Linked DNA regions of Saccharolobus shibatae B12. The protein of the gene in region 1 binds, or shares a complex with, the protein of each later gene. Links are inferred from orthologs where the notes say so. Each region holds a gene or a part of one and is shown on either strand. Other genes may lie near its edges.

Region 1 (4,721 bases):
GGAAAGTCCAGGTCATCCATGGATAAAAGAAAGAATAGGTTATGAGCAAGAACTGTTAGGAAAATACGGTCTAAGAAACAAAAGGGAAATCTGGATAGCACAGTCAATAATTAGAAAGTTTAGACACCAAGCAAGATCATTATTAGCATTGCCACCCGCAGAAAGGGCCGTCAGGGAGAAACAATTAGTCGGGAAGTTACTGAAGATGGGTTTGTTAAAGAGGGAAACTGCAACTGTAGATGATATTCTAAGTTTAACCGAGCAAGATCTATTGGAGAGAAGATTGCAAACTATAGTGTATAAGAAAGGATTAGCAAATACAACATATCAAGCTAGGCAATTAATAACTCATGGGCACATTGCGGTCAATGGTAAAAGAGTCACGTCTCCAGGTTATATTGTTAATGTAGATGAGGAAAATCTAATCGATTATTACGTTACTTCCTCATTTAAATCAAGACCACCAGTTATGGCACAACAAGAAGGAGGTGAAGTAGGTGTCAAGCAGGCGTGAAATTAGATGGGGAATAGCTCATATTTATGCGTCACAGAATAACACTCTAATAACTATAAGTGATCTTACTGGCGCGGAAATCATCTCCAGAGCTAGCGGAGGCATGGTAGTGAAAGCGGACAGAGAGAAATCATCTCCCTATGCTGCAATGTTAGCTGCAAATAAAGCTGCTAGTGACGCCCTTGAAAAAGGTATAATGGCACTTCACATTAAGGTTAGGGCGCCTGGTGGATATGGTAGTAAGACGCCGGGACCCGGTGCTCAACCTGCAATTAGAGCATTAGCTAGAGCTGGATTCATTATAGGAAGGATTGAAGACGTGACGCCTATTCCTCATGATACTATAAGGAGACCCGGTGGAAGAAGAGGAAGAAGAGTATAGGCGGCTTATACATGTCAATTAATTTACTTCATAAGGATGATAAAAGGATAGATCTAGTTTTTGAGGGTTATCCTTTAGAATTTGTAAATGCAATTAGGAGAGCGGCGATGCTTTATGTTCCAGTAATGTCTATTGACGATGTATATTTCATAGAGAATAACAGTCCTTTATACGATGAGATATTGGCACATAGGTTGGCTTTAATACCATTTACTTCAGAGGAAGCCTTAGATACGTATAGATGGCCGGAAGAATGTATCGACTGTACTGAAAACTGTGAAAAATGTTATACTAAGATTTACATTGAAGCGGAAGCGTTGAATGAGCCTAAGATGCTATACTCTAAAGATATAAAATCAGAGGATCCATCAATAGTTCCAATATCTGGAGACATACCAATTGTGCTATTAGGTGCTAATCAAAAGATATCACTTGAGGCTAGGTTAAGATTAGGCTACGGAAAAGAGCACGCTAAGTTTATACCAGTTTCTTTGGCAATAGTTAGATACTATCCGAAAGTTGAGATACTAGGAAATTGTGAAAAAGGAGCTACTGTTTGCCCAGAGGGGGTATTTGAATTAAAAGATGGTAAACTCTCAGTAAAGAACGAGTTGGCCTGTACCTTGTGTGAAGAGTGTTTAAGATATTGTAATGGCTTAATTAGAATTTCGTCTGTAGAAGATAAATATATTCTGGAGCTAGAAAGTGTCGGATCTCTTAAGCCAGAGAGAATTTTATTAGAGGCTGGTAAAAGCATTATTAGAAAGATTGAAGAATTAGAGAAGAAGTTGGTAGAGGTGATTAAATGAAGGTAACTGGTAGTACGAATATAATGGTTAGAAAGCTTATTAGAAATTTGGAAAAGTCTAAGAAGCCATTGTGGAGAAAAGTAGCTGAGGAATTATCGGCATCATCCAGAAAGAGGCCATATATTAACCTATACAAAATAAACAAGTACACTAAGACCAATGACATAGTTGTTGTTCCAGGAAAAGTCTTAGGTATAGGTAAACTAGATCACGTAGTAACAGTTATTGCATTAGATTTCTCAAAATCCGCTATAGAAAAAATTAGAGCTTCGGGAGGTCAGACTATGAGTATATATAAAGCTTTAGAAACCTTTAAGGATTTTAAAGGAAAAAGTGTGAGGTTGATGAAGCAATGAGTACGCAAGTTCAAGAGCAAGAAGTAGTAATTAACGCTGAAGGTCAGATCTTAGGTAGAATGGCGAGTAACATAGTTAGATTATTAAAGGAAGGTAAAAAGGTAATTATAGTAAATGGAGAAAAAGCAGTAATAAGTGGGGAGAAAAACAGAGTTATAGAGTCATATAAATTACTTTTAACAGTAAGAACGCTTTTTAATCCTTATAGAAATGGGATTAGAAGACCTAAATCACCGATAAATATAGTTAAAAGGACTATTAGGGGAATGTTACCTAAGAGTAGTAAGGGACGTAGAATGCTTAAGAACGTTAAGGTATATATTGGAGTACCGAAGGAATTTGAGGGGAGACAATTTATTAAATTCCCAGACGCTGATGTGAGTAGACTTAAAGGTAAGTATGTAACAGTAGAAGTAGTTGCAAAAGAGCTAGGGTGGAGTTGATGAGTGAGGAACAGAAAGTAGTTATTTCCAGCGCTAGAAGGAAGACAGCTAGAGCTACATGTTATATATTCCCCGGGAAAGGAAGAGTGTTCGTAAACAACATTCCAATTGAGTTAATACCAATAGAAATCGTAAGATTGAAAGTCATGGAACCATTACTTTTAGCTGGGAATGACATTAGATCAAAGATAGATGCCAAAATAGTAACTTATGGGGGTGGGATAATGGGCCAGGCTGATGCAGCAAGGATGGCTTTGGCTAGGGCATTGGTTAAGTTCACTGGTAGTGATGAATTAAAGAAAATATATAGGGCGTATGATAGGACAATGCTAGCTGGAGATCCAAGGCAGACGGAATCAGAGAAATGGATGAGATATAGCGCAAGGAGATGGAGGCAGAAATCGTATAGGTGAATCTAAATGATGATCCCAATTAGATGTTTTACATGTGGTTCATTGATAGCTGATAAGTGGCAGCCATTTATAACAAGAGTTAATGCAGGGGAGAATCCAGGAAAGGTTCTTGATGACTTAGGTGTAAAAAGATATTGTTGCAGAAGAATGCTTTTATCTCACATAGATATAATTAGTGAAGTAATCCACTATACTAGACCAATTTGAAAGGTGATCAATTTGAGTGAAAAGGAAGAAAGAGGAGGAGAATTAACTGAAGCAGAAAAAGAGGAGTTACGAAAATCCGAAAAAGGTACAATAATAGAATTATTAGTTCCAGTAGAGACTTATCTTTCGGCTGGAGTTCATATAGGTACTCATAGTTGTACTAAATATATGGAGAGTTTCGTATATAGAGTAAGAGCAGAAGGATTGTATGTATTAGATGTTAGAAAGATAGATGAAAGATTAAGAATAGCAGCTAAGTTCTTATCAAGGTATGAACCACAGGATATAATTGCAGTAGCGAGTAGGCCTTATGCATACAGGCCAGTCCAAAAGTTCGCAGAAGTGATAGGAGCTAGAGCATTGGTAGGTAGAATAATACCAGGAACTTTTACAAATCCATATTTATCAACATATACAGAGCCAAAGGTATTGTTAGTATCCGATCCTAGAACTGATACTCAAGCAATAAAAGAAGCTGCTAAGGTAGGAATACCGATAGTTGCTTTTGCTGATACTGATGCTAAAATCGATTATATTGATCTCATAATACCGGCCAATAATAAAGGTAGGAAATCATTGGCGCTATTATATTGGGCATTAGCTAGGCAAATACTCAGAGAGAGGAGGATAATTCCCCCAGATGGCGATTTGGCGGTACCAGTAAGTGAATTCGAGATGAGGCTTGTTCAATGAAGAGATTACCAGCGGTTGCAGGTTCTTTTTATGAATCAGATCCGAAAAAACTTAAAATGCAGATTGAGTGGTCATTCAGACATAATATAGGTCCAAGAGATATTCCTAAACAATCTTACGAGAAGAAGAAAAGAGATAATTTATTTTTTGTCGTGCCCCATGCTGGTTATATTTATAGCGGCCCCGTGGCAGCTCACTCATATTATTATTTAGTTTCAGAAGGTAGGCCAGATGTTGTGATAATATTAGGTCCTAATCATACCGGTTTGGGTTCTTATGTTTCTGCCTGGCCTAAGGGAGAATGGGAAACTCCGTTAGGTAGTGTGAAAATAGATGAAGAAATTTTAATGCAATTAATCAAGGAATCGGAAGTGATAGACTTAGATGAAAAATCGCACTTATACGAACATTCAATCGAGGTTCAATTGCCATTTTTGCAGTACTTTTTTGGTGATAACTTTAAGATGGTTCCAATTGTAATTATGATGCAAACCCCTGAAATTGCCGAATTTCTAGCAGATGCCATTTATAAGGTTATGCAGAAGAATCCAGATAAGGATATAGTAGTCTTGGCAAGTAGTGATATGAACCATTACGACCCACATGAGATTACGGTAAAGAAAGATGAGGAAGCAATAGAAAAAATTCAACAATTAGATTATAAGGGTTTATACGAGGTTGTAGAAGGTAAAGATGTTACTTTATGTGGTTATGGTCCTATAATGGTTAACCTAATCCTAGCTAAGAAGTTCGGTAAAAAAGCCTATATTTTGAAACATGCAACTTCTGGTGACACTTCGGGACCTAAAGATTCAGTTGTGGGTTATCTTGCAGCGCGTTTTGGGAGTTAGAGTTCCGTTTCTCGGAATCCCTATAAAAGGAATAAATAATCCGATTCTGGTGC
Region 2 (4,727 bases), 2.6 Mb from region 1 along the record:
GGCAATTTAACTTTGTCATATACACTTTTGATTGTTGAGGTTTGATGTCTCTTAGCCACTAACGCGTAAAAGTTACGCGGTAGTTCAAATTTCACACTCTTTTTCTTTAGTTCCTCTTCTAGTAGATCTGGAGGAATACCATTAGAATCGTAGACTTGTATTAAATCTTCTATTGTTATTTCGCTCTTTCTAGCTAAAGTTAAGGCTATAGATGGAACTTTTTCCAAAATCTTTTCAAATCTCTGTTGTTCTAATTCTACCGCGTCTAATATGTAATCTTTGTTCTTTAATACTTGAGGGAAATCTTCCTTCCAGAAGTCTATTTGCTCTTTTACTAGTTCATAAAGTCTTACATCCGATTTAAGTAATCTTAGTACTTTTAAGGCTCTTCTTATAACGAGTCTGCCAAGATATCCTTCACCAGAGTTGGAAGGAACTAGACCATCAGCTAGCATTAACATTATTGTCTTCGTATGGTCTAAGATCTGAAATACCTTAGCTGCCCTATCCAATTCTTCTTCAACAGCTTTAATATCAATTCCTAATTCCTTGCTAACCATTTGTCTATGAATTTTTATAGTATCTGGATTATCTGGGTCTATTTTGCCTGCAAATCTAGATGCTACTTTTAGTAATGTCTCATCTATATAAGCTACGCCTATTTTGTTAAAGAATTTGTATACTAAATTACCATATATTGCGTGAAATGCCGAGGGAGTCTTTTGTGTTATCCATGCAATTCTTTCTACACCATATCCGGTATCTACAATTTTCAATTTGAGTGGAGTATAATCACCATTATCGGTTATCTTGTATTGCATAAATACTAGTGTGGCTAGCTCTAATCCACCTACTGTAACTTCTAAGCAAGGTCCAGCATTTCCTCCCCCTTCCCACCAAGATTCTTTGAAGTTCAATTCCTCTTCTGGTATTCCTAACTCTTTTGTGAAGAATTCTGTAGCATACGCTGTCGTTTCGTCCTTCCAATACACATAATGGTCTGGATAGTTGAATGCGTGATGTGCGGCCATTTCGAAAGTAGTTAAATGTCTTCCAAAGGTTATTCCGACATTATCTATATCCTCTAATCTTATTGAGGGCTGCGACACTACTAGTGGATTTGCGGGTGGGGGAACTAAGCCACTAGTTACATGTGGCTGGAAATCAACTATACTTGCTATTGTTAGGTATAAGTCCTCTCTCCATCTAGCCAAAACTGGTTTAGGAGGTATTCGTGTATGTCCTCTCTGTTCGAAGAATGAGAGGAATTTCTCTCTAGCTTCCTTGACAGTCAAGGGTTGGCTTTTTATATTTATGTCAAAAAAGTAGTAGTCTGTACAAGGTATGTCTGAACAATATTCTTTCTTTTCATCCCTAGTCCAAAATGGTGTTTTGCATGATTTGCATATTTTTCGCTTGAAATCATTCTTGATAAAGAAATTCAGTCTGTACTCCTCTTCACTAGCTTTCATACAATAAAAAGAAAAGTATCTAAAGTTTAAAAACTGACTTCTCCCGTAATGGGATTCTAGAGTAGATATTCGTTTTTAATTTCATTTAAGATTTCTCTCTAAAGAAACTAACCTAAAAAGTATATTCCACATAACAAAAACAAATCTAAAATGTTGTCCCTTAAAAAGTATTGAATTAGTATCTCTACATTAAAAGATTGTTTCGTTATCCTTAACAAAGCCTTAACCGAATAGGGAGGCTAACCCGCTCGCAATTTCTTCTTCGCTTGGTCCTTTCTTTTCTTCTTCTTTCTTTTCTTCTTTCTTCTCTTCAGCTGCAGGCTGTGCTTGAGCTGCTTGTGGTTGTGCGGCTACTGCTACTGGCATGGCAGCTGCGTTCTTTAATACTTCATCTATGTTCACTTCTTTTAATGCAGCTACTACAGCTTTTAATCTTACCTCATCTACGCTTATTCCAGCTGCAGTTAGTATATTCTTTAGTGTATCTTCATTTATTTCCTTCTTGGCTGAGTGTAATAGGAGACTCGCATATATGTACTCCATTCTTATTCACACTCCACATTTTTGTCTTAGGTTATATAAATTTTTATCATCCAAATAAGGATGCAAGCCCACTTCCAATTTCTTCTTCGCTTGGTCCTTTCTTTTCTTCTTCTTTCTTTTCTTCTTTCTTCTCTTCAGCTGTTGATTGTTGGGTTTGGGTATGTTGTGCTGCAGGTAATTGTACTCCTAAATCTACTTTTCTACTGATAGCTGTAGCCAATGCATATGCTTTAGCAACAGCTTTAGATATTACTGCTTGGGCTGATTCTGGTGTAAGGTATCCTATCTCAGATGCTAACGCAATCGCATTCTTGAATACCTTGCTTATTGTAAACTTTAATACGTCAGGAACTGGATACGCTATTTCTACTGCAAGAGTAAATGCATTCCTATAAGCTTCAGCTATATTACTCCTATAACCTTCTAAATCAAGTTTTAGATTTTCTGCGGGAATTACTAAACCCTCATGATACGCTACTTTTATTTTTAATTTGACGTACACTGGCATTATTCCAAGTTTCTGTAAAATTGGTAAAGCTTCTGTCGGAATTACATCACCAGCTTTTGCTACTACGGTATCTTTTACTACGTGTACCTTACCATCTTGTACCTTCGTTTGTACCTTTAACTTTCCAAATACGCTTAATATTGGTCCAGCAGGCATTCCAGTATCTCCCGCAGGAATTACAACCTCCTCTTCAGCCTTATCCCCTGGCATTGCGTACCTTCTCAGTTTATAATTTTCGAAGAACATGTTAGTTAGGAATGGGTTATCTTTAGTAAATATGAAGACGTTTGGGCCAGTTAAATATTGCTCAAGTTTTTCTGTATTTATACCAGCATTTTTAGCAGCTATCTTGAATAAAGTGTTCTTAGTTACCTTTATTGTAGCTTTTCCTCTTAATTTCTTCCTAATTTCGTGTAATTTGTCTGCTGGGAAACCTTCAAGACTTCCAATTAATATAGTATTATTATTTTTAATAAGTTCAGTTAATTCTTTAACTTCTTCAAGCTTCCAGCTGGCAACTTTTCTCTGTTTCAAGGCTAGAGCCAATCTTTTCACCTTAACTCTACTTTTACTACCTTACCCATAGTAGTTTTTACATATATATTCCTTATCTTTTGGGCGTATCCTTTAGATTCTATTACGTTTAGTACTGCTAGTGCATTTTCAGCTAAATCTCCAATTTGTTGGTTCTCAGTGCCTATGAATGCTTGTGTTTGGGGTTGATCTTTAGTCTTAACTAAAGTTGATCTTTTAAATCTCAGTATATACTCTGATATATCTGCAGTATTCGGTAATGGTGTTGGGAATTTTCCTCTGGGACCTAAAGCTGGGCCTAATATTCTACCTACCAAAGCCATCGAATCTGGAGCTACTAGAAACCAATCATTTTGACGAGCTAATTTTTTAATTGTCCTCTTATTTCCTTGTAGTTTTTGTAATTCTTCTTTGGTTAAAATTGTATTAGGTTCAGCTTTCCTTGCGTACTCTAACTGCTGAATAGTTGGGACTACTAAAACTTTCTTTGACTTTTCTGGAGGCTTAGGTAATACCACTATTTCTCTTAACTTCAAGTCCCCCTTTTTCATATCAACTTCTTTAAATGTAACTATTATCTCTACGCTCTGGACAAAGTTTCTCTTGGGGTTGTTTTCGGGAGATAATGCCAGCTTAAGGGAATCTTCAATATTATTTCTATCAACGATTGGCATTTTACTCTTTCACCTCATTCCATTCATTCTCATATTTTGCTAATAAATCATCATATTTACCTTCTTCCACTTCTTTTACTAGTTCTTTAGGGTCTTTATTTTCCACAGTTAGTCCAATAGATTTAGCTGTACCTAGCATACTCTTAACTGCAGCCTTTAATGATTTCGTAGTTAACCCCGGCTTTTTCATAATCGCTATTTTAATTACTTGTTCCAATGATAAATTACCTATCTTCTTGTGAGCAGGGTCTCCAGATGGTTCACTAGCTCCAGCTTCTTTTAATAGTAATGCAGTAGTAGTAGGTATTCCAACTTTTATTTCATATTTCTTAGTATTACTATCAACTTCTATTGTTACTGGAACTGACATGCCTTTAAAACTACTTGTGGCCTCATTCAATTTCTTGACAACATCCCCAACATTTAGCCCTAACTGCGAAAGTGTTGGTGCTAATGGTGGACCTGGCTTAACATTACCTCCTTCTACCATTATTTTTATAGATTTTGTGGGCATTCACTTCACCTTTTAGACACCTTAATTTGATCTAAAGGAACTGTGACTTGTAATGGAAATGCTGATTCTAAAATATTTAACACTACCTCTCCTTTAGCTTCCTCAACTCTTACCACTTGAGCCTGAGTACCCCTAAAGGGACCAGAAATTACTTCTACTACATCCCCAGGTTTTACGGTTGGGCCTATGGTTTTCTTAGATACAATTTTTAGTATCTCATCTCTAGGTAGTAAACCTTGTGCAAGTCCTCTTGCATTCCTTATCCCAGCAATTAATGGTTTAACTATATGCAAACCCTCTGCCTCCAGAACTACATATCCTTTCAAATTGGGTGGAACAATTATTGCATATATTCCTTTAATATTATTAGTTTTTATCCTCTCTTCTAACATTAAAGCTACATTTATTTCTTGCCCTCCAACAACTTTTACAGCATAATAATTTCTCATATTCGGTTTTTCCACAAAATTACACCCCTATTA
Region 3 (4,661 bases), 2.3 Mb from region 1 along the record:
TTAAATTCCGGTTCTCCATACATATCAATTAAGTTATTAACTTGCCTAATTATATCTAATAATCTATTTAACATTTCTTGTGGGCTTAATTTTAATTCCTTTACCAATCTATCTACTTTGTTTATAAATAGAATTGGTCTGACTCTCTCCTCCAAGCTTTGCCTTAATACTGTTTCAGTCTGTGTCATAATTCCTTCCACTGCGTCTACAACTACGATTGAGCCATCTAAAACTCTTAGACTCCTCGTGACTCTTCCGCTGAAATCAACGTGTCCAGGTGTATCAATTAAGTTAATGACATAACCTTTACCTTCCGCTTCGTGATACAAACTAATGTTAGCAGCCTTTACTGTTATACCTCTTTGTTGCTCAACACTTAAGTAATCTAATGCTAGAGCTTCACCTGCTACTTTAGGAGATATTATACCCGATGCTGCCAATAACGTATCACTAGTTGTGGTTTTTCCATGATCCACGTGAGCAATTATACCTATATTCCTAACTCTCGTTCTATCTTTCATTAGGCTTAGAACTTGCTCTACTGTCTTATATCTAGGCAAATGAAATCACCAACTTCTTGCACTTAAACTTCTCTAGACCCATATTAAAAGGTAATGCTAAAAAAGAGACTAAAAAATTTAAAGGAAGTCAAATAAAGAGGTACTTTTCTTACTATCATTATCAGCGTTAGTTTTAGAATAGTGTGCCCTTAAAATTTTATAAATATCCTCAGCTTTTTTCCTACTACCTAATGCTTTTTCCAATTCTGATATAGATGCATTACAAATATTCTGTATAGTTCCAAACTTAAGTAGTAGCCTTTCAGCAAGTACAGAACCAACATAAGGAAAAGATTCTACAATATAAAGTTGCATATCAGAAATACTTTCTAGTTTAGCCTTATTATGTAAATTAATTCTCCTACTCCCATTTTCGCCGAATTGATACTTCTCTGCTATTTTTTTCAAAATTTCCGCAGTATCTTTTTTATCTCTAGAATAAAATACTTTAATATTATAATCAATCGTGGCAGAAATTAAAGCGTTATTTATCGCTCTCCACTTTTCAGTTATTTTCCTAATTTCATTAATATCACCTTCAACAATTAACATTGGAAAATTATAAACCTCTGAAAGCCTACTGATTTGGTCAAAAAACCTCTTGTCAAAAACCGAATTTACCAAATCATTTACCGACTTCCTCTCTACTGCAGCATCTTCACCTATCACATAATCAGCAACACTAAGTTGAGATAGTATTACTGTAATTCCCAACTCCTTTAATAATTCTGGTATACCACTAGCCTTTTCCCTATCATCAGCATAAATTCTAATTACCATAACACTAATAAGTTATTTAGCTTAAGCTTTTATACCTGTTTGGCCACCTTGCGGATAATATTTTGATAACATCTCATTTATTTTAGCTTGTAAGTCTTCTAGCTGCTTTCTTAAAATACTTTCTTGCTTCTGATAAGTCCTTGATCTGAGTTCTAATAATTCTTTCCTATCATTAAGCTCCTTTTCTACTGATGTCTTATCCGATTTAACCAATAAGTTCCCTACAATCTTATAAATAGTAGCATCTGCATTAAGAACTGATAATTCTTCCAATACCTTGTTTATCTCCCTTAATTCATTCTCTATAGTAGACTTTTCCAATAATAATCTATCAAGCTGATCTTTTAACTGTTGAAACTTAGCTAGTTGAGCTTGAACTTCTGGAGGTAATTTCTCGGCCACTTTTTTCCACCTCTTCCAGTGACTTTAGAATTGTATAGATCCAAAGTATATAAGAGTTCATTATAGCCCTAGCTCTTGTAATTGATGGTGCATCTATCTCAATCTGTAAAGGGGATTTCTTAATTTTTACATATTTAGTATCTATCTTTTCAATTATTATCGAATCATATATCATATCCTGGAATTCGTTTTTATTGAAATTATCTGGATAAATTGAAATCTCTATCTTCACATTTCTAATAGCATCTTCAAAAACTTAATGTTTTTCGTAGATAACGTAAACAAAAGTTCACAAATATTATTAGAGACTAGCCTCGTGTTCACAATAACATCGCAATTATTTGACAAGTTGTAGATATTCATATCGACTAGAAAATCTCTTAGAAAATCACACCCATTTAGTTCTGTGCATACACTATTATGCCTTTTTATCTGATATAATGGGATATTATAGTCAGAAGGTAGTGATAAACCGTGTAATTTAAAAAAATATTTTATAGAAAAAGTTTCTAAATCATAAACAATTATTCTCAACGGATTACCATTCTTAGCTAATACGAACAATAAATATATTGCTCCTAAATTAATAGCCCTTTCAAATATCTCTTTCTTACTTTTTTTACCCCGTGTAATTTTAACTGAGTCTGGTAACAGAGAAGTTAAAATATTTAAAAAATTTCTTGTTCTAATACTAGGATCTCTAGATGAAGTTATAACTATTCTAGTACGGTGTATATGCAAGACCGGCCCACTTAGAATTACATTTCTTACAGTACCATATTCCAGAAGCCAATCTGATAACCTTACCAGTGGTCTTGCAATAGGGACATTGATGGTCATCATACCTCTTTTCCATTATTTCTTTCCACTTTTTTCTTAAAGTAGATCCATATCTAGCCCCGTATCTTCCAGCAATTCCCGTGACTTTCCCCATAATTGCCACCTATAATTAAATTCCTAACTGCTTTTTAAGTTCTTCTAAAAGCTTGACAGCTACTAATCTTGCTGTATTCTCAGCCTGATCAATATCTTGTAATGACATACTACCCTTTCCACTCTTTTGAATCCCCACTATTTTTAGATCTGGCGTATAGGAAAAGGAAACCTTAGTGTCCATTATTGACTCTTCATCCAAATCTGGATCAACTATTAAATATTTGTCAACTTTTGCTATAGACACTGTAACTACTGGATGATTCAATGGTAATTTACCAACAACTTCATTTTTATTGATTCTAAACCCATTAGAATCTTGTTCTACCTTATACACTTTAGTATTATACAATGCTGCGACTGAGGCCAACATACATGCGTCCAATACATTCCCACCATAATCTAATACATAAACATCAAGCCATACTGTCCATACACTTTTACCGGGTTCTATTACAAGTTTAGTTAGATCTAGAGCTTTAGAATCCCTTAAGCTTCTATCCACTACTCTAGCTAATTCAATAGCATTCTCATCTGGAGGCCCAGGTTCAAAGGTCTCATAGGCTAAAGGTAGGAGTTCAACATTCACAATGAGGTTTCCTTGATTAGGCGTATCTTCGTAAGGTTTATCTATTTCAAGTTTTGTCCCAGCTAATACCATTGTCGTGCCTAACTTAACTAACGCAGAACCATCAGCCTTTTTTGCGTAATCCAAGGTTATAGAAAGAGGTCTATAATCCGTTAATTTCCTTCCGTCTTGCCTAATGCCTTTCTCAAAAAGACTTACTATACTTTCCTTCTTGATTATAGGTATAATATTTTGATTCGACGGAGTTGAAGACAATTCTATACACCCTCTTCTTTAAACTCTACATACTTACTTTTTAGAGCCTCCCTCTCTAAATTATATATTATATTTATACCCTTAACTGCTAAATCAAAAGCCTGTCTAAATTCCTCCGGAGTCATATTACCATTTAACTGAAATAACGTTACTTGGTTTAAAGATGGCATCATTGCAACCGGCATATCAGCCTCTCCCCACATATCCTCGGGTTCATTTAAATCTAGAACTATTACTCCATCAGCCTTTCCTACGGCTACCCCAGCTATTAAATCTCTCATAGGAATTCCAGCATCAGCTAACGCCAAAGACGCAGCCATCAATGAAACTAATCTGGATCCCGCGTCTGCTTGTAATATTTCAGTAAAAACATCTATGGCAGTTCTTGGAAACAATTCCACTAAAACAGCTGATTCTAAAGCTTCTCTTATAACCTTAGAAAGCTCAATCTCTCTTCTACTAGGTGCGGGATTCTTTCGCTCGTCTGTAGAGAATGGTGTCATATGATATCTAACTCTTAATACTGCCCTATCCGGAAGAGATAAATGTCTTGGATGCATTTCTTTTGGACCGTAAACCGCTGCTATAGCCTTTGTATTTCCCATCTCAAAAATCGCTGAACCATCAGCGTTTTTGAGAACTCCCAATTCTATCTTTATACTCCTTAATTCATCTGGCTTTCTACCATCTATTCGCTTTCCATCTTCAAGGATTAGTTTTGGTCTCTCCACTTGAAGCATTTCTCTCACCTAATTTTTCCTCAATGAATTGTTTTATTCTATCTGTCAATCCTTTTATATGTGACTCATTTTCAATCTTCCTAATGGCCTCGATTAAAATTTCTTCAGAAAAACGGGAAGGACAAGTAGCCCATATTCTACCATTATTGGCAACAAACATGCTGCATCCACTTTTTGAGGTCAAAGTCTCATGCATACTTTTATTCTTACCTATAACACGCGGAACTTTAACTGGCATTATATCAATGACTATACCATTATTTACACGACCTAGATCCTTGCCCTTAACTGATAAAACGGGATCTATTGATCTATCAAAATTTTCAATTCTAGCTATAACGTAGTCACCTACATCTAAATACCTCCTTAAATCCTCTCCAACATTAACGGATCTTCCTAAAA

What was found.
Region 2: J5U23_RS01160 (region 1) and J5U23_RS15025 share a complex: the UniProt entries of both Methanocaldococcus jannaschii proteins name them as parts of the 50S ribosomal subunit. The link is inferred for Saccharolobus shibatae B12 from one-to-one orthologs.
Region 3: J5U23_RS01160 (region 1) and J5U23_RS12930 share a complex: the UniProt entries of both Methanocaldococcus jannaschii proteins name them as parts of the 50S ribosomal subunit. The link is inferred for Saccharolobus shibatae B12 from one-to-one orthologs.

The regions. Positions count from the first base shown.
Region 1 is NZ_CP077717.1:153,110-157,830, forward strand. What follows is about bases 804-3,780. They hold J5U23_RS01160 (50S ribosomal protein L13), read left to right. Parts: upstream 804-2,057; coding sequence 2,058-2,504; downstream 2,505-3,780. Other genes in these bases: J5U23_RS01145 (30S ribosomal protein S11), read left to right, coding at 804-896; J5U23_RS01150 (DNA-directed RNA polymerase subunit D), read left to right, coding at 908-1,705; J5U23_RS01155 (50S ribosomal protein L18e), read left to right, coding at 1,702-2,061; J5U23_RS01165 (30S ribosomal protein S9), read left to right, coding at 2,504-2,917; J5U23_RS01170 (DNA-directed RNA polymerase subunit N), read left to right, coding at 2,924-3,124. Outside these bases: J5U23_RS01140 (30S ribosomal protein S4), read left to right, coding at 1-514; more of J5U23_RS01145, read left to right, coding at 498-803; more of rpsB, read left to right, coding at 3,781-3,817; amrB (AmmeMemoRadiSam system protein B), read left to right, coding at 3,814-4,668; J5U23_RS01185 (hypothetical protein), read left to right, coding at 4,595-4,721. UniProt on the Methanocaldococcus jannaschii protein: This protein is one of the early assembly proteins of the 50S ribosomal subunit, although it is not seen to bind rRNA by itself. It is important during the early stages of 50S assembly.
Region 2 is NZ_CP077717.1:2,789,496-2,794,222, reverse strand. Bases 1,071-4,053 are described here. They hold J5U23_RS15025 (50S ribosomal protein L10), read right to left. Parts: upstream 3,079-4,053; coding sequence 2,062-3,078; downstream 1,071-2,061. Other genes in these bases: J5U23_RS15015 (50S ribosomal protein L11), read right to left, coding at 3,733-4,053; J5U23_RS15020 (50S ribosomal protein L1), read right to left, coding at 3,075-3,731; rpl12p (50S ribosomal protein P1), read right to left, coding at 1,695-2,015; alaS (alanine--tRNA ligase), read right to left, coding at 1,071-1,472. In the rest of the region: more of alaS, read right to left, coding at 1-1,070; more of J5U23_RS15015, read right to left, coding at 4,054-4,245; J5U23_RS15010 (transcription elongation factor Spt5), read right to left, coding at 4,251-4,709; J5U23_RS15005 (protein translocase SEC61 complex subunit gamma), read right to left, coding at 4,714-4,727. UniProt on the Methanocaldococcus jannaschii protein: Forms part of the ribosomal stalk, playing a central role in the interaction of the ribosome with GTP-bound translation factors.
Region 3 is NZ_CP077717.1:2,451,045-2,455,705, reverse strand. The notes cover bases 1,071-3,987. They hold J5U23_RS12930 (50S ribosomal protein L37ae), read right to left. Parts: upstream 2,677-3,987; coding sequence 2,464-2,676; downstream 1,071-2,463. Other genes in these bases: rrp41 (exosome complex exonuclease Rrp41), read right to left, coding at 3,522-3,987; rrp42 (exosome complex protein Rrp42), read right to left, coding at 2,692-3,519; J5U23_RS12935 (Brix domain-containing protein), read right to left, coding at 1,971-2,483; J5U23_RS12940 (KEOPS complex Pcc1 subunit), read right to left, coding at 1,699-1,974; J5U23_RS12945 (prefoldin subunit beta), read right to left, coding at 1,362-1,742. Outside these bases: J5U23_RS12955 (elongation factor EF-2), read right to left, coding at 1-560; more of xpf, read right to left, coding at 639-1,070; more of rrp41, read right to left, coding at 3,988-4,259; exosome complex RNA-binding protein Rrp4, read right to left, coding at 4,225-4,661. UniProt on the Methanocaldococcus jannaschii protein: Binds to the 23S rRNA.